3 regions of the Streptomyces sp. NPDC005706 genome follow, and region 2 is predicted to be linked to each of the others. Evidence: riboswitches for the same ligand, from Rfam matches in the RefSeq annotation. Region 2 holds a riboswitch; each other region holds the start of a gene.
What was found. A riboswitch is a leader RNA that binds a small molecule or an ion and turns the genes downstream of it on or off. The one in region 2 is predicted to bind cyclic di-AMP.
Positions count from the first base shown of each region.

Region 1: it holds a riboswitch for cyclic di-AMP, as region 2 does, so the genes downstream of both, ABZ478_RS21795 (transglycosylase family protein) here and ABZ478_RS23645 (transglycosylase SLT domain-containing protein) in region 2, are expected to answer to the same signal.
Region 3: it holds a riboswitch for cyclic di-AMP, as region 2 does, so the genes downstream of both, ABZ478_RS15525 (C40 family peptidase) here and ABZ478_RS23645 (transglycosylase SLT domain-containing protein) in region 2, are expected to answer to the same signal.

Region 1 covers NZ_JBEXYS010000013.1:110,882-118,507, reverse strand. The annotation lists gene ABZ478_RS21820 (NAD(P)/FAD-dependent oxidoreductase) at 1-581, opposite strand, end outside; gene ABZ478_RS21815 (Ppx/GppA phosphatase family protein) at 1,161-2,117, opposite strand; gene ABZ478_RS21810 (DUF501 domain-containing protein) at 2,114-2,653, opposite strand; gene ABZ478_RS21805 (septum formation initiator family protein) at 2,736-3,212, opposite strand; gene eno (phosphopyruvate hydratase) at 3,335-4,642, opposite strand; gene ABZ478_RS21795 (transglycosylase family protein) at 4,982-5,674, opposite strand; cyclic di-AMP (ydaO/yuaA leader) riboswitch at 5,679-5,851, opposite strand; gene ABZ478_RS21790 (transglycosylase family protein) at 6,028-7,086, opposite strand; gene ABZ478_RS21785 (cytochrome P450) at 7,235-7,626, opposite strand, start outside.
Region 2 covers NZ_JBEXYS010000015.1:93,612-101,237, forward strand. The annotation lists gene ABZ478_RS23625 (ABC transporter permease) at 1-213, opposite strand, end outside; gene ABZ478_RS23630 (ABC transporter ATP-binding protein) at 200-1,174, opposite strand; gene ABZ478_RS23635 (DUF2092 domain-containing protein) at 1,251-2,459, opposite strand; gene ABZ478_RS23640 (polyprenyl synthetase family protein) at 2,705-3,715, opposite strand; cyclic di-AMP (ydaO/yuaA leader) riboswitch at 4,248-4,434, shown strand; gene ABZ478_RS23645 (transglycosylase SLT domain-containing protein) at 4,438-4,923, shown strand; gene ABZ478_RS23650 (Cof-type HAD-IIB family hydrolase) at 4,986-5,798, opposite strand; gene ABZ478_RS23655 (hypothetical protein) at 5,883-7,184, opposite strand; gene fahA (fumarylacetoacetase) at 7,443-7,626, shown strand, end outside.
Region 3 covers NZ_JBEXYS010000007.1:120,444-128,069, reverse strand. The annotation lists gene ABZ478_RS15535 (ATP-dependent Clp protease proteolytic subunit) at 1-253, shown strand, start outside; gene ABZ478_RS15530 (hypothetical protein) at 261-569, shown strand; cyclic di-AMP (ydaO/yuaA leader) riboswitch at 911-1,134, shown strand; gene ABZ478_RS15525 (C40 family peptidase) at 1,138-1,611, shown strand; gene ABZ478_RS15520 (ATP-binding protein) at 1,804-2,262, opposite strand; gene ABZ478_RS15515 (helix-turn-helix transcriptional regulator) at 2,474-3,334, shown strand; gene ABZ478_RS15510 (DUF397 domain-containing protein) at 3,344-3,568, shown strand; gene ABZ478_RS15505 (8-amino-7-oxononanoate synthase) at 3,664-4,791, opposite strand; gene bioB (biotin synthase BioB) at 4,939-6,162, shown strand; gene ABZ478_RS15495 (adenosylmethionine--8-amino-7-oxononanoate transaminase) at 6,155-7,444, shown strand; gene bioD (dethiobiotin synthase) at 7,446-7,626, shown strand, end outside.

The DNA.
Region 1 (7,626 bases), on a different contig from region 2:
TAGTACTTGGCCGCGTCCCGGGCCATGTCCTCGACCTCGCCGATGGTCTCCGCGCCCGCGAAGCCACCGCCGATGAAGACGAAGGTGAGCGCCTTGCGGCGGATCTCCTCGTCGGTCGTGGAGTCGGCCTTGTCCAGCTGCTCCAGGACGTGGTTGCGCAGGCCGATGGACTCCTCGATGCCCTTCATGCCGATGCCCTGCTCGGCGAGGCCGGGGATCGGGAAGGTGCGGGAGACCGCGCCCATCGCGATGACCAGGTAGTCGAAGGGCAGCTCGTACGCCTCGCCCACGAGGGGGGCGATCGTGGCGACCTTGCGGTCCTGGTCGATGGTGGTGACCCGGCCGGTGAGGACCTCCGCCTTCGGCAGCACGCGTCGCAGCGGGACGACGACGTGGCGAGGGGAGATGCTGCCGGCGGCGGCTTCGGGGAGGAAGGGCTGGTAGGTCATGTACGACCGGGGGTCGACGACCGTGACGGTCGCCTCGCCGTAGCGCATCTTCTTGAGGATGCGCCGAGCTGCGTACAGGCCTACGTACCCACCGCCTACTACGAGGATCCTGGGACGCTCCGTGGTGCTCATGGCATCGAGTATCCACCCGGCTCAGGGGGGCTGCTCGTGCGCCCCTTCACAAGCTCCGGCATGCCCTGTGCTAAACTCCGCGGCCCGCGTGACGCAGGTCATGTCGCGAACCCGGAACCGCGGGGCGGTCTGACCCGTTGTCAAGGCCGCGTGAGCTGCCTCTCTGTGGATTCAGAGCCTCCGTGAGGAGCCGGAAACGTCCTCGGAGCCTCCCTCCCGAGCGCCTCGTACACTCACCGTCTGAACATGTTCAAACGGCGGATGAACCCCCGGAAGGGCCAACCGGCCCCGCTTCCTGGCCGAACGGGACGGAATTCCTTGTGAAGAAGTTCACGAACTTTCCCGACGGGGTGTCGCCGGAGGCACCGAACGGCTCGCTCACACGTTATCCGAGCTGCTCAACAGAGGCTACTCATCAGTAGCATCCGGACCGAAAACACACCTGGGACGGGGTGTTGGCGGAGGGCGCCGGCGGTGGGGCCACCGGCGCCCGCGACGTGCCTGGCCTCACCGGTCTACTTTCCGTCCTCGTCCAGGACCGGGAGGTCCGGGACGGCCGGAACCCGGCAGTACCGCCCGTTACGGCGTCACGTTCTCCGCCGCGCCGAAAGCGATGCCGTCGAGGATGTCGTGCTCGCTGACGACGACCTCCTCGGCCCCGGTCCGCTCCATGATCGCGAGCAGTACGAGGGCACCCGCGCCGATCACGTCGACCCGGCCCGGGTGCATGGAGGGGATCGCCGCGCGCTCGGCGTGCGTGGAGTGCAGCAGCTTGTCCGTGATCTCGCGGACGCGCTCCAAGGTGACGCGGGAGTGGTGGATGCGCGCGGAGTCGTACTCGGGCAGCTCCTGGGCGATCGCCGACACGGTGGTGACCGAGCCGGCGAGGCCGACCAGAGTGCGCGCCTCGCGCAGCGGGACCGTCCGCTCGGCGAGGTCGAGGGCGGCCTCGACGTCCGCCCGTATGGCCGCGATCCGCTCCTCGGTGGGCGGGTCGGTGACCTTGCCCTCGTGCACCAGGTGCCGTTCGGTCATCCGCACGCAGCCGACGTCCACGGATCGCGCGGCCCGTACGTGGTCGTCGCCGACGACGAACTCGGTGGAGCCGCCGCCGATGTCCACGACGAGGTAGGGGCGGGGCAGGTCGTCGCGGCCCCGGAGCTCGTTGGTCGCGCCGGTGAAGGAGAACTCGGCCTCCTGCTCGCCGGTGATGACCTCGGGCTCGACGCCGAGGATGTCCACGACACCGCGCACGAAGTCGTCCCGGTTCTCGGCGTCCCGGGACGCGGAGGTGGCCACGAAGCGGATCCGCTCCGCGCCGTGCTCCTTGATGACCTCGGCGTACTCGCGGCAGGCGGCGAAAGTACGCTCCAGCGCCTCGGGGGCGAGCCGGCCGGTGCGGTCGACGCCCTGGCCGAGCCGCACGATCGTCATCCGCCGGTCCAGCTCGACGAGTTCACCGGTCACCGGATCGGCGTCGGCGACCAGCAGGCGGATGGAGTTCGTGCCGCAGTCGACGGCGGCGACGCGGGTCACTTCTCGTCCTCCCCGGCCGGCTCGCACGGCGTCACGCACGGTCCCTTGCTCCACCACTCGGGGAGCATCGCGATCGCCTCGTCGCCGAGCGGGTTGACGCCCGGTCCGGCGGCCAGCGAGTGGGCCACCAGCACGTGCAGGCACTTCACCCGGTCCGGCATGCCGCCGGCGCTGGGGAAGCCCGCCAGCACCTCGATCTCGTCCCGGCGCCTGATGTAGTCCTCGTGGGCGGCCCGGTAGGCGGCGGCCAGCTCGGGGTCGGTCCCCAGCCGCTCGGTCATCTCCTTCATGACGCCGTCCGCCTCCAGCGTGCCGATCGCCGAGTTGGCGCGCGGGCACGTCAGGTAGTACGTCGTCGGGAAGGGCGTGCCGTCGGGCAGCCGGGGCGCCGTCTCCACGACGTCCGGCTGCCCACAGGGGCAGCGGTGCGCGATGGCCCGCAGGCCCCGCGGCGGGCGGCCCAGCTGCTGCTTGAAGGCCTCGACGTCCGCGTCGGTGGGCTCGGTGCGCGGAGTGGGCGGCGGAGGCGTTTCCATGACTGCTTTCAGGGTGGCTTTCTGTCGGTGGCCGGCCCGCGGGCCGGTTACTGGTGGCGGCCGGTGGCCGGCCGGGGTCCGGTCACTGGTCGGAGGCGTCCGCCTTGTCGACCCCGTCCCAGACGTTCGCGTACCAGGGCCGGCGGGCGGCCCCGAGGTCCGCGCGGGACTGCTTGGCCTCACCCGGGTCGACGACGACGTAGCCGGTCTCGCCGGGCATCACATAGTGCAGCCGGCGCCGGATCTGCTGCTCGGCGTAGGCGTCGTCCTGCCAGCGCGCCTTGAGGTCACGCAGCTGCTCGACGCGCTGCCGGGCCTGCCCCCGCTCCCGCTGGAGGTCGGAGATCTCGGCACGCTGGGAGACGTACTGCCGCATCGGGTAGGCGAGGGCGACGATCAGCGAGCACAGCACCAGTGCCAGCAGGGCCGCGCGGCCGGTGAGCCGGGAGCGGCGGGCCTGCCGTTTGGTCTGGGAGCGGTAGACCCTGGCCGCGGTCTGCTCGCCGAGCGCGCGCAGCCTGGTGGCGGTGGAGAAACGGTCCCGGTCCTTGACGGCCATCTGGCTCTCCGCCTCCCCTTCCACGTGCGTACGTCCCCGCACACGGTACGGGACCGGGTACGGGGACGTACGTACGACTGGCTGATATCCGGGTCGTCCCGTTCGGATCGGCCCGGCGGAGGTCAGCCCTTGGAGACCTCGGTGTGGCCGCGGAAGCGCGGGAAGGCGCTGCGGCCGGCGTACACCGCGGCGTCGTCGAGGATCTCCTCGATGCGCAGCAGCTGGTTGTACTTGGCGACGCGCTCGGAGCGGGCCGGGGCGCCGGTCTTGATCTGGCCGCAGTTGGTGGCGACGGCCAGGTCGGCGATGGTGACGTCCTCGGTCTCACCGGAGCGGTGGGACATCATGCACTTGAAGCCGCTGCGCTGGGCCAGCTCGACGGCGTCCAGGGTCTCGGTGAGCGAGCCGATCTGGTTCACCTTGACCAGCAGGGCGTTGGCGGCACCCTCGTCGATGCCGCGGGCGAGGCGCTCGGGGTTGGTGACGAACAGGTCGTCACCGACGAGCTGGACCTTGTCGCCGAGCTTGTCGGTGATGATCTTCCAGCCGGCCCAGTCGTCCTCGAACAGCGGGTCCTCGATGGAGACGAGCGGGTAGGCCGCGACGAGCTCCTCGTAGTACTCCGTCATCTCGGCGGCGGAGCGCTCCTTGCCCTCGAAGAGGTACTTGCCGTCCTTGTAGAACTCGGAGGCGGCGACGTCGAGCGCGAGGGCGATCTGCTCGCCGGGCGCGTAGCCGGCTTCCTTGACGGCCTCGAGGATGAGGTCGAGGGCCTCACGGTTGGAGCCGAGGTTCGGGGCGAAGCCGCCCTCGTCGCCGAGGCCGGTGGACAGGCCCTTGCTCTTCAGGACCTTCTTCAGCGTGTGGTAGACCTCGGTGCCCCAGCGCAGGGCCTCGGAGAAGGACTCCGCGCCGATCGGAGCGATCATGAACTCCTGGATGTCCACGTTGGAGTCGGCGTGCGAGCCGCCGTTCAGGATGTTCATCATCGGCACCGGCAGCAGGTGCGCGTTCGGGCCGCCCAGGTAGCGGAACAGCGGCAGGTCGCTGGCCTCGGAGGCGGCGTGCGCGACGGCGAGGGAGACGCCGAGGATGGCGTTGGCGCCGAGCGAGCCCTTGTTGTCGGTGGCGTCCAGGTCGAACATGGCCTGGTCGATCAGGCGCTGCTCGGTGGCGTCGTAGCCGACGAGCTCCGGGCCGATCTGCTCGATGACGGCGAGGACGGCCTTCTCGACGCCCTTGCCCTGGTAGCGGTTGGGGTCGCCGTCACGGAGCTCGATGGCCTCGAAGGCACCGGTGGAGGCACCGGACGGCACGGCGGCACGACCCGTGCTGCCGTCGTCGAGGCCGACCTCGACCTCGACCGTGGGGTTGCCTCGGGAGTCCAGGATTTCCCGGGCTACGACGACGTCGATGGACGGCACGAGCATCTCCTTCATGGATGTGACGCTGGAAGTGCGGGGCGGGGTGCCTTACGGCTCTGCCTTGCGACTAGAGCCTAACCGTCCAAGGGGCGTCGGCCACCGACCGACCGTCCCGTGGACAGGGAGACGGTACCCATTGTTCCTGCCCGGAACAAAGCGGTTCGGTGAGGTTCCGCGAACGAATGGGGAAAGGGGCCGGGAAAAACACAGCCCCGCCCCGGTGCGTATGGGGGAACACGCACCGGGGCGGGGAGCCCGTGGGGGACGGGGGGAATGGCCCTCACGCGGCCTTCAGCTTGGGGGACGGCCTTGTGAGGGCACTGTGGTTCCGGTCGGAGCCAGGTGTCACTTCAGGTGCAGCTGCTGGCCCGGGTAGATGAGGTCGGCGTCCTCGACGATGTCCTTGTTCAGCTTGAAGAGCTTCTGCCAGCCGCCGTCGACCTTGTGCTTCTCGGCGATGGTGCCGAGGGTGTCGCCCTTGACCACCTTGTACTCGCCGTCGCCCTTCTTGACCTTCTTGCCGGTCGGGGTGGTGACGGTCTTCTTCGCGCTCGCGGCCGGACGCTCGCTGGAACGGGAGGCGGCCTGCTGGTCGGTGGAGCGGGTGGCGGTGCTGCCCGAGGAGGTGCTCTTGGAGGAGCCGCTCGGGGCGGAGCCGCTGTTGGGGGTGCTCGACAGGCCCTTGCCGCACACCGGCCAGGCGCCCTTGCCCTGGGCGGCGAGGACCTTCTCGGCGACGGCTATCTGCTGGGCCTTGGAGGCCTGGTTGGCCTGGCCGGCGTACTGCGTGCCGCCGTAGGCGGCCCAGGTGGAGGCGGAGAACTGCAGACCGCCGTAGTAGCCGTTGCCGGTGTTGATGGACCAGTTGCCACCGGACTCGCACTGGGCGACCGCGTCCCACTCGGAGGTGGTGGCGGCGGAGGCGTTGCCGGCCGCCATCAGCGGGGCGGCGACGGCGGCGCCGGTGACACCGGCGAGCGCGATGGCACGGGTGGCCTTGGACGGACGACGGTGCTTGCCCTTGCTGGAGAACAGCATGGATGGATCCCCTCACCGACGCCTGCGAGGTGAGCTGTCGGGTTCGGGCCGGTTGAGTTGCCCGGCCGCGGGCCCGCTTTCACGGGCCGCGGCTCCACCCCTAGCCGGTTCCAGCGTGACCGCTGGTTCCGGCACTTACCTTGGGTCCCCCGCTCCTGCCTACGGCGCTTTACGCGACGACTGTTCCCGGGCGGCCGCTGGCAGGATTCGGCGTTGCGACAGCCGGGGCTCGTGGTGACGAGCGGTCACGACCGTAGACACGCGATCGAGGGAATTTCAAAGACGATCAGGGCTTCTGAGACTCATCCCACACTTTCACCGAAACGGACATCGACGCCCAATCCGGTCGTCAACTACCGCTGCTTTTGGCCCGTTTCGCTACCGACTTCCAGGGTCTGACCGGCGGAGATGTGGTTCGGGTCGGTACCGATGGCCTTCTTGTTCCGGGCGTACAGCTCGTGCCATCCGCCGTCCACGTCAAGGGAGTCGGCGATGGAGGCGAGGGTGTCGCCCTCATGCACGGTGTAGGTGTCCGTCCCGCGGGAGGCGTGCTTCCCCGACGAGGAGGCGTCCTGACCGTTTGTCACGCTTTCGTCCGCACTGCCGCCGCGGTGACGTCCGCCACTGCTGAGCGCTCCGGTGTCGACGAGGCTCCAAGAACCGCCGGTCTGCCATGAATTGTCCGAGTCCTCCACGACCGGGTCCGGGGTCGCGGACTCGCTCCCCTGCGACTCCCCGGCGCGCGGCGAGGTGGATTTGTCGGACTTGGGAGTGTCCGTGCCCTTGTCCGACCCCTTGGAGCCGGCACTCTCGCCCGCGTCCGGGGACGACTTGCCGACCGAGTCCGAGGAAGAGTCGGACTCGGAGCCGGAGTCGGAGGAGTCGGGCGAGGAGGAGGAATCCGGCAGACCGGACGAGTCGGAATCACCGGCGGAATCGGACGAGTCCGTGGAGCCGGAGGAGTCGCCGGACCCGCCGTGGTCCGAGCCGGACTTCCCGGAGCCTGCGACGCCCGTGTCGACGTCCAGGGACCCTGAGTCGGAGGTCAGGCCGGAGAGCAGGGCACAGGTGGTCCAGGGCGTGGTGCCCTTGTCGGCGAGGATCTTCTCGGCGACGGCGATCTGCTGGGAACGGCTCGCCAGGTCGGCGGTGGCGGCGTACTTGGTGCCGCCGTAGGCGTTCCAGTCGTCCTGGGAGATCTGCAGTCCGCCGTAGTACCCGTTGCCCGTGTCGGCGCTCCACGAGCCGCCGCTCTCGCACTCGGCGACCTTGTCCCAGGTGGTGCCGTCGGCGGCGTTGGCGCTCGCGGCACCGAGGAGCGGGATGGCGATGGCGGAGCCGGTCACTCCGGCCGCGACGAGAAGAGCCGGAGCCTGACGGGGGCGACGGTGACGACCGTTCCCGGAGAGCATGCGGAAGCCTTTCGTGCGACAGCGGGACCGACGCGGCGCCCAATGCTCGGGCCGCGTTGATGGGTGAACGTATAGGCATACGATCACTTGTCACAAGTTCATGCCGCACAGATCACGTGAAGATCACAGAGTTGAACGCCCGTCATGTTTACGGTTGTACGGCCTGTTCCGTGGCCGGGGTGAACTCCACGGGCAGGGTGCGCAGGCCGCGCATGATGAGCCCGCCGCGCCAGCGCAGGTCGGCCGGATCGGCCGCGAGCCGCAGGTCGGGGAGGCGGGTGAGGAGCGTGGCGAGCGCGGTCCGGCCCTCCAGCCGGGCGAGCGGGGCGCCGAGGCAGTAGTGGATGCCGTGGCCGTAGCCGAGGTGCTGGTTGTCCCCGCGGGAGAGGTCCAGGACGTCGGGACCGGCGAACCGCTCCGGGTCCCGGTCGGCGGCGGCGAGGACGACGAGCACCGGGTCGCCGGCCGCGATCTCCTGCCCGCCGAGGGTCAGCGGCCGGGTGGCGAACCGCCAGGTGGCCAGCTCGACCGGGCCGTCGT
Region 2 (7,626 bases):
CTCGCCACCGCCGCCGTCCGCCCCCGGGCCGCCCCGCGTCTCGATCCGCACCGCGATCCCGACCAGCACCGGTACCGCCGCCAGCACCGCGAGCAGCGCGAGCGTGCGCCAGCGGCGCAGCGTGGTGACCAGCTCGCTGCGCAGCAGCCCGAAGGTCCACAGCGGACTCGGCCCACGCCCGGCCGGCGCCCCGAGTGGCTCAGCCCGCGACATCGAAGCCCTCCCCGGTCAGCGCCACGAACGCGTCCTCGAGCGAGGCCCGTTCGAGGGTGAAGCCCCGTACCCGGACGCCCGCCGCGACCAGGGCCGCGTTCACCTCCGCGAGGTCCCGCTCGGGCGGCTCGCCGGTCACCCGGTCGCCGTCGGCGACGACGTCCGCGACGCCCTGCTCCTTGAGCACCCGGGCCGCCTCGGCGGGATCCGGCGTGCTCACCGCCAGCCGGCCGCGGGCCCCGGCGGCCAGGTCGGCGACCGCGCCCTGGGTGATCAGGCGGCCCTGCGCCATCACCGCCGCGTGCGTGCACACCTGCTCGATCTCGTCCAGGAGGTGGGAGGACAGGAACACGGTCGTACCGTCCAACGCCAGTTCCTTCACCAGGGCGCGGATCTCCCGCATGCCCTGCGGGTCGAGTCCGTTGGTGGGCTCGTCCAGCACGAGCAGTGCGCGCGGCTGGAGCAGGGCGGCGGCCAGGCCGAGGCGCTGCTTCATGCCGAGCGAGTACGCCCTCGCCTTCTTGCCCGCCGCGGCCGTCAGGCCCACCCGGTCGAGGGCGGCCGCGACGCGGGCGCGCCGGGTGCGCGGGTCGGCCGTCGGGTCGGCGGCGTCGTAGCGCAGCAGGTTGTCCCGGCCGGACAGGAAGCCGTACAGGGCCGGCCCCTCGATCAGCGCGCCGACCCGCGGCAGGACGGCGCGGGCGGACCGGGGCATGGGCCGGCCCAGGACGCGGGCCGTGCCCGAGGTCGGCTCGATCAGGCCCATCAGCATGCGGATGGTGGTGGTCTTGCCGGAGCCGTTCGGGCCGAGGAAGCCGAAGACGCTGCCCGCCGGGACGGTCAGGTCGAGACCGTCGACGGCGAGCTGTCCGCCGCGGTAGCGCTTGGTGAGGCCGCGCGTGGCGATGACGTGCTCCGGCGCGTCCCCCGGTTCACGCTCCGCGGCGGACGGTTCGTCCATCGGCTCCCCCTCGGTTCCCCGTGCCCGCTCCTGCCCGTCCACTGCCCGGGGAGGATCACTTCCTGCCCGGGGAGGATCACTTCCCCGCGTCCGCCGCCTTCACGAGCGCGTCCTTGGTCACCGCGCCGGCGTACACCTTGCCGTCGTCGGTGATCAGGGCGTTGACCAGGCGGGTGGAGAACACCGTGCCCTCGCCGAACTTGCCGGAGACCTGGTCGCCGAGCGAGCCGAGGAAGCCGCCGAGCGCACCGCCCTGGTCGCCGGACGGCACACCGCCCTGGCTGCCGGTGTCGAAGGTGGCGACCGACGTCCAGCCCTTGCCGAGCACGGTGGCGCCGTCGAGGCCATCGGCGAGGCCCTCACCGCCCTTGGGGGCGTGCTCCGGCGCCCTGCCCTTGCCGCCGTCCTTCTCCTCGGTGATCTTCGCGCCCTTGGGCGGGGTGAAGTCGAAGGTGGAGGCGGCCGGCCTGGCGAAGGAGACCTGGGTGAAGCCCGCGTCGAGCACGGCGGCGCCGCCGCTCCTCGGGGTGAGGGTGAACTTCAGCGGCAGGCCCGTCTTCGCGTCCACGGCGATGCTGATGGCGCCGACCGTGGTGCCGGACTGCCTGGGCTTGATCAGCAGCTTGTAGGCGTCCCGCCCGGCGACCTGCGCGGTGCCGTCGACGGTCACGGACGTGGTGTCGTCGACCGCCTTCAGGGCCTCGTCGGCGAAGCCCTTCGGCGTGGCCGGCGGCTGCTCCGCCCGGTGCTGCCCGCCGGAGCCGGCGGTGGCGGAGTGGTGGACCTCGTTGCTCTTGCTGTCGTAGCCCCAGACGTCCTTGCCGTCGTGGATGAGGCTGTACTCGGAGCCGCTCTCCAGCAGCGACAGCTTCTGCCGGTCCGGGCCGTCGGTGGCCACGCGCAGCGTGTGCGTGCCGGAGACCAGCTCGGTGAGCTTGGATCGCGGGTCCGCGGCGGAGCCGTCACCGTCACCGCGGGCCGCGCCGGACATCAGTCCGCTCTCCAGGCCGCCGAGGTCCGGCAGGCCGAGGTCGGTGCTGACCTTCACCGTGCCGGACAGCTGCTGCACGTCCGACTTGGCGATCTTGTCGATGAGCTGCTGTGCGGTGATCTTCGGCAGATCGGGGTCACCGGAGTCGGCGAGCGCCGGGACCAGCCCGATCGTGGCCGCCGCCACCCCCACCACCGCGACCGGGACCACGTACCGGGCGGCCTTGCGGCGTCCGGTGGGCAGGTCCTCGTCACGCGCGGCGCCCGTTGCGTCGTCGGATTCGTACGGTGCCATCTGTGCCTTACCTCCGTCGTCGGCGGCGGCTGTCCCCACACTGGTCCACCTGAGCCGCCATTCTCACCCGAATCGGTGAGGAGTGGTGATTTCCGTGGTTTCCATATGACCAAATCGGCCGTGAGGAAGCGTCAGACCACGGCACCAACTCCGTGTACGCCTGCGGTATGACACCCGAGGGCGGTGTCTCCCCCGACCCGTAGGGGTCGCGCGGGGGACACCGCCCTCGGTCGCCGGCAGGGGGCTCAGCCGGCCCGGTGCACCACCGCGTCGCACAGTTCGAGCAGCGCCGCCTTGGAGTCGCACTCCGGCAGCGGGGCCAGCGCGGCGCGCGCCTCCTCGGCGTAGCGGACGGTGTCGCGGCGGGCCTGCTCCAGCGCGGGGTGCGCGCGGAGCGCGGTCAGCGCCTCGTCGAGCCGGGCGTCGTCGCCGAGGTCGGAGTCGAGCAGCTCGCACAGCGCGATGTCCTCGGGCAGCCCCAGCCGGGCCGCGCGCTCGCGCAGCCGGAGCACGGGCAGCGTCGGGATGCCCTCGCGCAGGTCGGTCCCCGGGGTCTTGCCGGACTCGTGCGAGTCGGAGGCGATGTCCAGGACGTCGTCGGCGAGCTGGAAGGCGACTCCGAGCCGTTCGCCGTACTGGGTGAGCACGTCGACGACCGTCTCGTCGGCGCCGGACATCATCGCGCCGAACCGGCAGGAGACCGCCACCAGGGAGCCGGTCTTGCCGCCCAGCACGTCCAGGTAGTGCTCGACCGGGTCGCGGCCGTCCGAGGGGCCCGCGGTCTCCAGGATCTGGCCGGTGACCAGCCGCTCGAACGCGAGGGCCTGGACCCGGACCGCCTCGGGGCCGAGGTCGGCGAGGATCTGGGAGGCGCGGGCGAAGAGGAAGTCGCCGGTGAGGACCGCGACGGAGTTGCCCCAGCGTGTGTTGGCGCTGTCCACCCCGCGCCGCACGGACGCCTCGTCCATGACGTCGTCGTGGTACAGCGTGGCCAGGTGGGTCAGCTCCACCACCACGGCCGACGGCACGATGCCGGGCGCGTACGGGTCCCCGAACTGCGCCGCGAGCATCACGAGGAGCGGCCGGAACCGCTTCCCGCCGGCCCGTACGAGGTGCTGCGCGGCCTCCGTGATGAACGGGACCTCGCTCTTGGTGGCCTCGAGCAAGCCTTCCTCGACAGCCGTCAATCCGGCCTGGACATCGGCTTCCAGAGCCTGGTCCCGCACGCTCAGCCCGAACGGCCCGACGACGGTCACGAGGGGTCTCCTGTCTGCTGGTGTCTGCTGGCGATTACACGGTTTGTCGATAGGTCGCTGCCCTCACTCAAGTCAGCGTATCCGGTCCTGTTTCGATCACCGAGGGCGCCCACCGGTCCGGCACGGACGGCATCGGACCACGATCGACGCACTGCCGACCACCCGATAATACGGACATTAAGCGCCTTAATGCACCTTTTACGACGCGCAGCAAATCGGCCACGGGGTATCCGACCGGGCGCCCCCCTCCGGTTCACCCTCCCTGCCAAATCCCTCATGTCTGATTTGGAATACTTTGCTATTTCGTGAATTGGGTCACGCGCCCCCGTCCGGCCGCCCGACCCGGCCACCACCCGTTCTCCCTTGCGGCATCGGCCAGTTGGACATTGGCAGTCGCAAAGGATCAAGTGCCCAAATCGGAACAGAACAAGGTCAACTTGGCTTTTACGTGAATCCGACACTTGTTCCGGACATGTGCTCTCGCATACGTTCCGGCCAGTCGAGCGGAACGCCGAATCCTGCCGCCGCCCGACACCACCCATCGACGAACTCATTCGTACGGCAGGAGCGGGGGACCCAGGTAAGTTCGCCGGACCGGACGACGCGTGTCGTCACCGGAACGGCAAGGGGTTAAGTCGTGCCGCCTCGGGGGCGGCACGGCCGGGCACCTCCCCGCCCGAACCCGACAGCTCACCTCGCAGGCGACGGAGAGGAACTTCGCCATGCCTGCTGCCGCCCAGCCCCGCCGCGTCCGCACCAGCCGCCTCGTCCGCAGGCTCGCCGTCCTCGGCACCGGCGCCGCCGTGCTCGCCCTTCCGGTCGCCGGTGCGACCAGCGCCTCCGCGGCCGACTCCGCCGGCTCGACCGGGACCACCCTCGCCGGGTACCCGAACAACCTCGACGGCTGGATCCGCGAGTCCCTCGCGATCATGGCGGAGAAGCACATCCCGGGCACCTACAACGGCATCCACCGCAACATCATCCGCGAGTCCTCGGGCAACCCGCGCGCCATCAACCTGTGGGACTCCAACGCCGCCAAGGGCATCCCGTCCAAGGGCCTGCTCCAGGTGATCGACCCGACGTTCAACACCTACCACGTGGCCGGAACGGCGTTCGACCCCTACGACCCGGTCGCGAACATCACGGCCGCCTGCAACTACGCGGCCGCCCGCTACGGGTCGATCGACAACGTCAACGGCGCCTACTGACCGGCACCCGCGGCGGGCGCCACCTGACCGGCGCCCGCCGTGGGCCGCTGTTCGCGTCCCGGTCAGCCGGCCGGGAACAGTTCTTCGAGGACGACGGCGACGCCGTCGTCCTCGTTCGACGTCGTGACCTCGTCCGCGACCGCCTTGAGTTCGGGGTGGGCGTTGGCCATGGCGACCCCGCGGCCCGCCCAGTCGAACATGGGGACGTCATTGGGCATGTCGCCGAAGGCCAGGGCCTGTTCGGCGGTGATCCCCAGATGACCGGCGGCGAGCGCGAGCCCGGTCGCCTTGGTGACCCCGCACGGCTGGAGTTCCACCGTGCCCGGCCCCGACATGGTGACCGTGGCCAGCGAGCCCACCGCCGCGCGCGCGGTCGCCGCCAACTCGTCGTCCGACAGCGCGTGATGGCGCAGCAGCACCTTGCTGATGGGCTCGCGCCACAGATCGTCGCGCCTGCCGACCCGCACGGCGGGCAGCGTCGGGTGGGGCATCAGATACCCGGGTTCGATCAGCGTGAGCCCGTCCACGCCGTCCTGGTCGACGGCCGCGAAGACCTGCCCCACCTCGGCCTCGATCTTGCCGAGCGCCGTCTCCGCCAGTTCCCGGTCCAGCCGCACCGACCCCAGCAGGCGGCCGGTACCGGCGTCGTAGACCTGCGCCCCCTGCCCGCACACCGCGAGTCCCGTGCAGCCGAGGGCGGCCAGGAGCGGCCGTACGCGGGGGGCCGGCCGGCCCGTCACCACCAGGTGCCGGGCACCGGCCCGCCTCACCCTCTCCAGCGCGGCGAGTGACCGGTCGGAGACGGTGTCGTCGCCGCGCAGCAGCGTCCCGTCCAGGTCGGTGGCGATCAGTGCGTACGGGGGAGGTGCGGCCATGATCAGAGAATACGGACCGCACGCCCCGCCGACTCACCCGGTTCTCGCCGGACTTGAGGTCCGGCCGCGAGCCTCTTCCCGGTCTCAGCCGTGGGCCGCGGCCAGGTGCTTCACCAGACGCGGTGAGGCGAACTCGGTGCCGCACACGAAGCGCATCACCGGGCCGTAGGAGGACGCCGCGGGAAGTCCGGTGAAGTACAGGCCGGGGACGGAGGAGACGTAGCCGGCGCCGAGCCTCGGGGCGCCCCGGCTCACCGCCAGGCGGGTGCGCAGTCCGTGCCCGAGGAAGTCCATCGCGGCGATGTCCACGCGGTAGCCGGTGGCCGCCACGACGTGGTCGGCGGCCAGCCGCTCGACGCGGCCGCCGTGGGTGCGGACGGTGAGCACCGGGCTGCCGTCCGGGGCCTCGGCGCCCAGCACCCGGTCGACCTCATGGACCTGGACCTGGCCCTCGAAGCGCTCGCGCAGCCACCAGGCGCCGAGCGGGCCGAGGACCCTGCGGACCAGGTGGTGCCGGGTCCGGGCGGGCAGGAAGCGGTACGGCTGGGCGTAGTGGCTGAGCGCCCACAGCGACCAGGCGCGGCCGAACGGCGACTCGGGGCGCAGCTTGGGCTGGCGCCAGGGCGGGGCACCGAACGCGACCCGGCCCCGGCCGCGCGAGACGACGCGCACCCGTGCGCCGGCCTCGGCCGCGAGGGCCGCGGTCTCCAGGGCGGACTGGCCGGCACCGATGACGATCAGCTCCCGGCCGGCGAAACGGCCGAGGTCGTGGTGCTGGGAGCTGTGGGAGACCGGGGAGGCGGGCGCGGGCCCGTCGCCGGCCGCTCCGGCCAGCTCCGGCGGGAGGTGGGCCAGGCCGGACAGGCCGGTGGCCACCACGTTCTTGGCCACCACCGGGAAGCGGGCCGTGTCGGCGAAGGCGACGATCTCGTCGTACGACCGGGGGAACGCGGCCGGCGGGCTCGGGACGCCGTGTTCCGCGCACAGTTCGTGCAGTCCCTGCTTGCTGGCGAGCCGGCGGGGCAGGGCGGGGTCGAGGCGGGGGAAAAGGAAGGGGCCGGCCAGTTCGTCCTGGTGCTCGGCGATCAGGACGGCGGCCTCCTCGTCCGTCGGGATCAGGACGGCCGGGCGGCCGATCCGGCGGCCGATGCGCAGCAGGCCCTCGACCAGGCGGGCCGGTTCCTCGGCGCCGGTCGTCGGCCAGACGAAAGCGCGGGTGAGATAGCGGGACGAGGCCGCCGGCGTGTAGGCGTCCTCGGTGACGGCGTACATGGGGACGCCCAGGCGGCCCAGGCTGCGGATCGCGCCGACACCGCCGTGGTGCAGCGGGTAGTCGCCGAACTTGACGATCAGGCCCGGCACATCGCGGTCCGCCTCGACAGGCACGCCGACGGCGTCGTCGGCCACGGGTCCCCCCACGTGTCCCCCCTACGGACCGGACCCACCCCGCCCGTGTCTCCCAAAGGACGCTAAGCCGGAATTGCGACCTCCGACAAGGGTCATTCGGACATTGCGAACTCTTTAGACATCTGGCGGACAACCCTTGCGGCACTGCCCAAGACACCTGTCCCGGCCGTAACGTGTGGCGCGATCACATGGAACGCATCGCCATGCATGGCCCGGATGAGAGTGAGGCAGCACCCCATGCCCCCCTTCGACGTCCCCGAGGGCGACCCCTTCGGCCCGCACAACCTTCCCTACGGTGTGTTCTCACCCTCCGGCAGCACGGAGCGCAGGGTCGGTGTCCGGCTCGGTGACCACGTCCTCGACGCGGGCGCCGCGGCCGCCGCCCTCGGTTCGCCGTACGTCTCCCTGCTCGCGCAGGCCA
Region 3 (7,626 bases), on a different contig from region 2:
CGAGCAGCCCGCGCTGCCCGAACCGGCCCAGGGACAGCCGAGCGACCTCCTCATCCAGGCCGGGGAGCTGACCCGGATGCGGGCGCTGATGGAGGGGCTGCTGGTCCGGCACACCGGGCGCACGCCGGAGCAGGTCGGCCAGGACCTGGAGCGGGATCTGGTGCTGGACGCGCGGGGCGCGCTGGCGTACGGACTGGTGGACGGTGTCGTCCCGAGCCGCAAGGCCGCTCCCGGCGCCGAGCGGGCGGAGTGACCCGCCGATGCTGCCGCCGGAGCTTCCGCCGCTGCCCGCGCTGACCAGGGCCGAGGGCGAGCTGATCGACCGTTACCTGGAGGCGGCCGACCTGCTGGGCCGGATCAACCCGGCGCGGCCGGGAGACACCTACAGCGGGCTGCGCGCGGCGCAGGCCCTGGTGCGCAAGGCGGCCGAGCTGCGCGACGCGCTCGCCCTGATGCACCGGCGGGGCGAGACGGAGCTGCACGGGGACACGCTGGCACGGGCGCTGCGGGTGCTCGACGGTGAGCGCCGTACCGCGCGCGTCGTGCTCCCGCCCGATTGCGTGGGCTGACCCGGACGCCGGTTCCCGCGCCGGGTGGACCCGATCGTCGACGGTCCGCCCGGCGTGGAGTTGAAACGGCCCGAACGACGTACCCCCGGCCGGAGTATCTCCGGGCTTTTTTTCTGACTCTCCGACTTGCGCGATCGGCGGATCGGGGAGATGCGCGGAGACGCTTTTTCCCAGGTCCGGGGCTACGTCCGGGAGTTGACGGAGACTCGAACAGAGCAGTGTCCACCCGAACGGGTGAGTGGTGAGTAACGCCACAAATCCCCGGTTCCATTGGGATTTTCGGACACCTGTGAGTGAAGATCCCTGTCTGACGACAAGACCCCGCCACCGCGGCGGGGCGATCCGTGCGGACGCCGAGTCCTGCCGCCGCCCGGATGACCGGTCGACAGGAGTGGATCGGCAGGAGTGGAGGACCCAGGCAAGACGGGTCGCCGGGACGGACGTTCGTCGCAGACGGACGGTCGTGCCGAGCAGCCCTTGGGGTGAAGCCGCGGCAACGCGGCCGGGCCACTTCGCCAGCCCGAATCCGACAGGTCATCCTTCACAGGCGGCTGACGAAGGGTTGCGCATGACTGCGCTGAATCGTGTCCCGTCGATGATGGCCCGGGCCGGTACGGCCTCGGCTCTTACGCTTGCCGCGGTGGGCGGCTCCATCGCCGTGCCCGGCCTGGCCGGTGAGGCCTCGGCCGCCACGCTGGCGACGAAGGCTCTGCACATCGCCGCCTCCAAGAAGGGCTCTCCTTACCAGTACGGGGCAACCGGTCCGCGCCGATTCGACTGCTCGGGTCTGACGCTCTACTCGTTCAAGAAGGCGGGCAAGAAGCTGCCGCGTACGGCAGCCCAGCAGTACAACCGGACCCGGCATATTTCCGCCGGCCACCGCAGGGCCGGTGACCTGGTCTTCTTCCACTCCGGATCCAGCGTTTACCACGTCGGCATCTACGCCGGGAAGGGCAAGATCTGGCACGCCCCGAAGACCGGGGCCGTGGTGCGGCTCGAGAAGATCTGGACACGGAGCGTCTGGTACGGCCGGGTCAGCTGACCCGGCCCAGCCCCCGGAGCGGCTCCAGCAGCAGGGCCGCTCCCCCTGACCGTCGGCGCCGTCCCGGCGCCCGCCTGAAGCACGCGGGCGGCCCCGGGGCGGCGCGGCCGCGTCCGGCTCCGTGACGGGCCACCGAGGCGGCCGCAGGGCCGCGCGCCGGGCCGCGGTCCCCCGGCTTCCGCAGTTCCTCTTCTAGGGTTCCTGCTGCCCGGCCGTCGTGAGCTGCTCCCCCTGGGGCGTCCACGGCAGTTCGATCGACACCGTCTTGCCGCCCTCGCGGGTGGGGCGGACGCGGAGTCTGCCGCCGCACTCGGCGGTGAGCCAGCGGATGATGACCATGCCGCGCCCGTTGTCCTGCTGGACGGCGGCGGGCAGTCTCTTCGGAAAGCGCGGATGGCTGTCCGTGACACCGATGCGCAGGTGTTCGTCACGGTCCAGCGCGATGTCGACCGTGAAGGTGGGTGACTGACCGAAGGTGTGCTGCACGGCGTTGGTGGCGAGTTCGGAGACGATGAGTCGCACGGTGTCGGCCACGTCGGTGTCCGACGGCAGGCCCCACTCCGCGAGGGTGCCCACCACGTAGGAACGGGCCGCGGAGACCGAGGCGGGATCGCTCGGCAGAGTGACGGATGCTTCCAGGTGGTCTGCCATGGCGACGTCGTCCCTTTCCCACGGGACCGCAGTCCGACGAGGAGCGGATGGTTCGAGTACGGTCCCGGACTGGTGCTTCTTCGCCAGACTGCCATCACCGGGCCGGTCAGGGGAGCGATCCACCAAGATATGCATATATCTGTCGCCCGAAGCGGTGAACTCTGCGACGCGAGACCGTATCCGGGCGGCCCGGAAGGAGTAAGGAGTTCCCATGCAGAACGGTCCCGCGGTCCGGCGCCGCAAGCTGGGCGCCGAACTGCGCGCGCTGCGCACCGGGGCCGGGCTCACCAGTGGCGAGGCGGCCCTCCTGGTGGGCTGGCACCAGTCGAAGGTGAGCCGCATCGAGACCGGCGCCAGCGGGGTGAGGCCGGCGGACGTACGGTTACTCCTCGACGCCTACGACGTCCGGGACCGGCAACTGCGCGACCTGCTGCTGATGTTGACGGGCTCGAAGGACGCGGGCGGCCGCAACCGCTGGTGGCACGCGTACCGGGGCGTCCTGCCGCCCACCTACCGCGACTTCATCAGTCTGGAGTCGCAGGCGAGCGGGATGCGCACCCTGGAGACCACGGTGGTTCCCGGCCTACTGCAGACGCCCGAATACGCTCGCGCGGTGACCCGGGCGGCGGTGGAGGGAGTGGACGAGGAGCGGCTGGACGCCCTGGTGGAGGTGCGGCTCGCGAGGCAGGACGTGCTCCGGTCCGAGCCGCCGCTGAAGCTGACCGCGGTACTGGACGAGGCGGTGCTCAGGCGGGAGGTCGGCGGCCCCGAGGTGATGGCGCGGCAACTGGAACGGCTGATGGAGGCCGCCCGGCTGCCCCAGGTTCGGCTCCAGGTACTGCCGTTCGCGGCGGGGGCGCATATCGGCCTCACCGGGCCTTTCGTTATCTTCTCATTTCCGAGCACTTCTGATCTGGACGTGGTTGTTCTCGACCAGTTGACGAGTAGCCTCTACCTGGAACGGAAAGAAGACCTCATGGCCTACGCCGAGGCCTTCGACACCCTTCAGTTCCACGCCCTTTCACCCGAGGAATCGTTGGACTACATCGCCGGGATAGGTGACGGCGCGTAAGGAGGCACCATGACAGCACTGCCTCGGAACGTCCCAGCCAGTACCGATCTGCACGACGTGCGGTGGCTGCGCAGCAGCTACAGCACCGGAGCGAACAACTGCGTGGAGACGGCCCGGCCGCACTCCGGCCCGTGGGCCGGACTGCTCGCCGTGCGCGACTCCAAGGCTCCGGCCGGACCCGCGCTGCTCTTCTCCCCCGGGAGCTGGGCGGGCTTCGTGGCAACGCTCCGGTGACCGGGTCGAACCCGACCTGACCACCGGCCGGCGGGCCGACCCCTACTGATCAGATCCGATCACTTTCGCCAGATGTGCGGCCGTGTCACGCCGACTCATGGTCGCGCCTCGCGAATCACACGTACAGCGCGTTCGATCTCGGCCCCGGAGAGGTCCGCACGGGCGGTCAGCCGCAGCCGCGAGATGCCGTCGGGCACGGAAGGAGGACGGAAGCAGCCCACGGCCAGGCCTGCCGTACGGCAGTCGGCCGCCCAGCGCACGGCCTGCTCCGGGGACGGAGCCCGCACGGAGACCACCGCGGCGTCCGGTCGTACCGCCTCCAGACCCGCGGCGGTCAGCCGTGCGTGCAGTTCGGCGGCGACCGCGCGGGCCCGTTGCGCCCGCGACGGCTCGCGCCGCAGCAGCCTCAGCGCCGCGAGCGCGGCGCCCACGGCCGCGGGGGCGAGACCGGTGTCGAAGATGAACGTGCGGGCGGCGTTGACCAGGTGGGCGACGACCCGGGCCGGCCCCAGCACCACACCGCCCTGGCTGCCGAGCGACTTCGACAGTGTCGCCGTGACGACCACGTCCGCGGCGCCCGCCAGCCCGGCGGCGTACGGAGCGCCCCGGCCGCCGTCACCGAGCACCCCGAGCCCGTGCGCGTCGTCCAGGACCAGGCCCGCGCCGTGCTCACGGCACGCCTCGGCCAGGGCGGCCAGCGGTGCCGCGTCGCCGTCGACGGAGAACACCGTGTCGGAGACGGCGATCGCCGGTCCCGGGTGTGTGCCGAGCGCCTTGCCCACGGCCTCCGGGTCGGCGTGCCCGACCACCTGGGTGGTGCCCCGGGCGAGCCGGCAGCCGTCGATGAGCGAGGCGTGGTTGCCCGCGTCGGACACGATCAGGGACCCGTGCGGGCCCAGCGCGGTGACCGCGGCCAGGTTGGCGGCGTAGCCGGAGGAGAAGACCAGGGCCGCCTCGAAGCCGCAGAAGTCCGCCAGTTCCCGCTCGAGCTCGGTGTGCAGCTCGGTGGTACCGGTGACCAGCCGGGAACCGGTGGACCCGCCGCCCCAGGTCCGGGCGGCCCCGGCCGCTCCCTCGGCGACCTCGGGATGGTGGGCGAGACCCAGGTAGTCGTTGCTCGCCAGGTCCAGCAGCGGCGAGTCGGCCGGGCGCGGGCGCAGGGTCCGTACGAGTCCGGCGCGACGGCGCGCCTCGGCCTGCTCGTCGATCCAGCCGAACGCCATGGGTCCTCCGGGGCTTTTGTAGGTAGCGGACAGACACTAGCCGTACGGCCCTCCACCCAGGGTGTGGCAATACCCACACGGTGAACCGTCTCCGTTGTGCAAACTCTCCTTGGCCCGAGGCGGTCCCGTAGGACAGGATCGTGCCTCATGGACCTGCTGAACACGCTGGTGGACAAGGGGCTTCGGCGCGAGTCGCCGACCCGCGACGAGGCTCTCGCCGTGCTCGCCACCTCCGACGACGACCTGCTCGATGTGGTGGCCGCGGCCGGCAAGGTGCGCCGGCACTGGTTCGGCCGGCGCGTGAAACTCAACTATCTGGTCAACCTCAAGTCCGGCCTGTGCCCCGAGGACTGCTCCTACTGCTCCCAGCGGCTCGGCTCCACGGCCGGCATCCTCAAGTACACCTGGCTGAAGCCCGGCGAGGCCTCCGAGGCCGCCGCCGCGGGCCTCGCGGGCGGCGCCAAGCGGGTCTGCCTGGTGGCGTCCGGGCGCGGCCCCACGGACCGGGACGTGGACCGGGTCTCCGAGACCATCCGGACCATCAAGGACCAGCACGAGAACGTCGAGGTGTGCGCCTGTCTCGGCCTGCTCTCCGACGGCCAGGCCGAACGGCTGCGCGAGGCGGGCGCGGACGCCTACAACCACAACCTGAACACCTCCGAGGCCACGTACGGGGACATCACCACCACCCACACGTACGCCGACCGGGTGGACACGGTGAACAAGGCGCACGCCGCCGGGCTGTCCGCCTGCTCCGGGCTGATCGCCGGTATGGGTGAGAGCGACGAGGACCTGGTGGACGTCGTCTTCTCGCTGCGCGAGCTCGACCCGGACTCCGTTCCGGTGAACTTCCTGATCCCGTTCGAGGGGACCCCGCTCGGCAAGGAGTGGAACCTCACCCCGCAGCGCTGTCTGCGCATCCTCGCCATGGTCCGCTTCGTCTGCCCGGACGCCGAGGTGCGCATCGCGGGCGGCCGCGAGGTCCACCTGCGCACCATGCAGCCCCTGGCCCTGAACCTGGCCAACTCCATCTTCCTGGGCGACTACCTGACCAGTGAGGGCCAGGCGGGCAAGGCCGACCTGGAGATGATCGCGGACGCCGGGTTCGAGGTGGAGGGCGCCGAGCAGGTGACCCTGCCGGAGCACCGGGCGGCCGCCGCCGGCGGCTGCGGCTCCCACGAGAGCGCCGGGTGCGGGTCGGGTGCGGAGGCGGGCTGCGGTTCGCACGCGGAGGCCGGCTGCGGTTCGCACGAGGGCGGCGGTGTCTGCGGTACGGCGTCCGCACCGGAGCCCGCGGCGAACGAGGCGCGCACCGACCTGGTCGCCGTGCGCCGCCGGGGCGCCGGAACGGATCTCGCGCCCAATGCCTGACCTGCCCGGCCTGAGCGTGCCCGAGCTGCTGGAGCTGGACCGGCGGCATGTGTGGCATCCGTACGGTCCGATGCCCGGGCGCGCCGAACCGCTCGTCGTGGAGTCGGCGAGCGGGGTCAGACTGCGCCCGGCCGACGGCTCGGGCGAGCTGGTCGACGGCATGTCCTCGTGGTGGTCGGCGATCCACGGCTACAACCACCCCGTCCTCAACGAGGCGGCCCGTGAGCAGCTCGGGCGGATGAGCCACGTCATGTTCGGCGGGCTCACGCACGAGCCCGCCGTCCGGCTGGCGAAGCTCCTTGTCGACATGTCTCCGGAGGGGCTCGAGCATGTGTTCCTCGCCGACTCCGGCTCGGTGTCGGTCGAGGTCGCGGTGAAGATGTGCCTGCAGTACTGGCGTTCGCTCGGCCGCCCGGCCAAGCAGCGGCTGCTGACCTGGCGCGGCGGCTACCACGGGGACACCTGGAACCCGATGTCGGTGTGCGACCCCGACGGCGGGATGCACGACCTGTGGACCGGTGTGCTGCCGCGTCAGGTGTTCGCGGACACTCCGCCGGCCGAGTACGAGGAGCCGTACGCGCTGCGGTTGCGTGAGCTGATCGGGCGGCACGCCGACGAGCTGGCCGCGGTGATCGTGGAGCCGGTGGTGCAGGGGGCCGGCGGGATGCGGTTCCACTCCCCCGCGTATCTGCGGGTGCTGCGCGAGGCGTGCGACGAGCACGGCGTGCTGCTGGTGTTCGACGAGATCGCCACCGGATTCGGGCGCACCGGCGCGCTGTTCGCGGCGGACCACGCGGGCGTCACCCCGGACGTGATGTGCGTGGGCAAGGCGCTGACCGGCGGCTATCTCACCATGGCGGCCACGCTGTGCACGGCGCGGGTGGCGGACGGCATCTCGCGGGGCGAGGTGCCGGTGCTCGCCCACGGCCCGACGTTCATGGGCAACCCGCTGGCGGCGGCCGTGGCCTGTGCCTCGATCGGCCTGCTGCTCGGGCAGGACTGGCGGGCGGAGGTCCGGCGGATCGAGGCGGGCCTGCGGGCGGGCCTGGCACCGGCCGCCGCGCTGCCGGGGGTGAGGGACGTCCGCGTCCTGGGCGCCATCGGCGTGGTGCAGCTCGACCACGAGGTCGACATGACCGCGGCCACCCGGGCCGCCGTGCGGGAGGGCGTGTGGCTGCGCCCGTTCCGCGACCTGGTCTACACGATGCCGCCGTTCGTCACCTCGGACGCGGACGTGGCACGGATCGCGCGCGCGGTGTGCGCCGCGGCGCGGGAGGGTTGAGATGCCGGTACTGGTGATCACGGGGACGGGCACGGAGGTCGGCAAGACCGTCACGACCGCGGCCGTCGCCGCCACGGCGCTCGCGGCCGGGCGTTCGGTGGCGGTGCTGAAGGCCGCGCAGACGGGCGTACGGCCGGACGAGCGCGGCGACGCGGACGAGGTGGCCCGGCTGGCCGGACCGG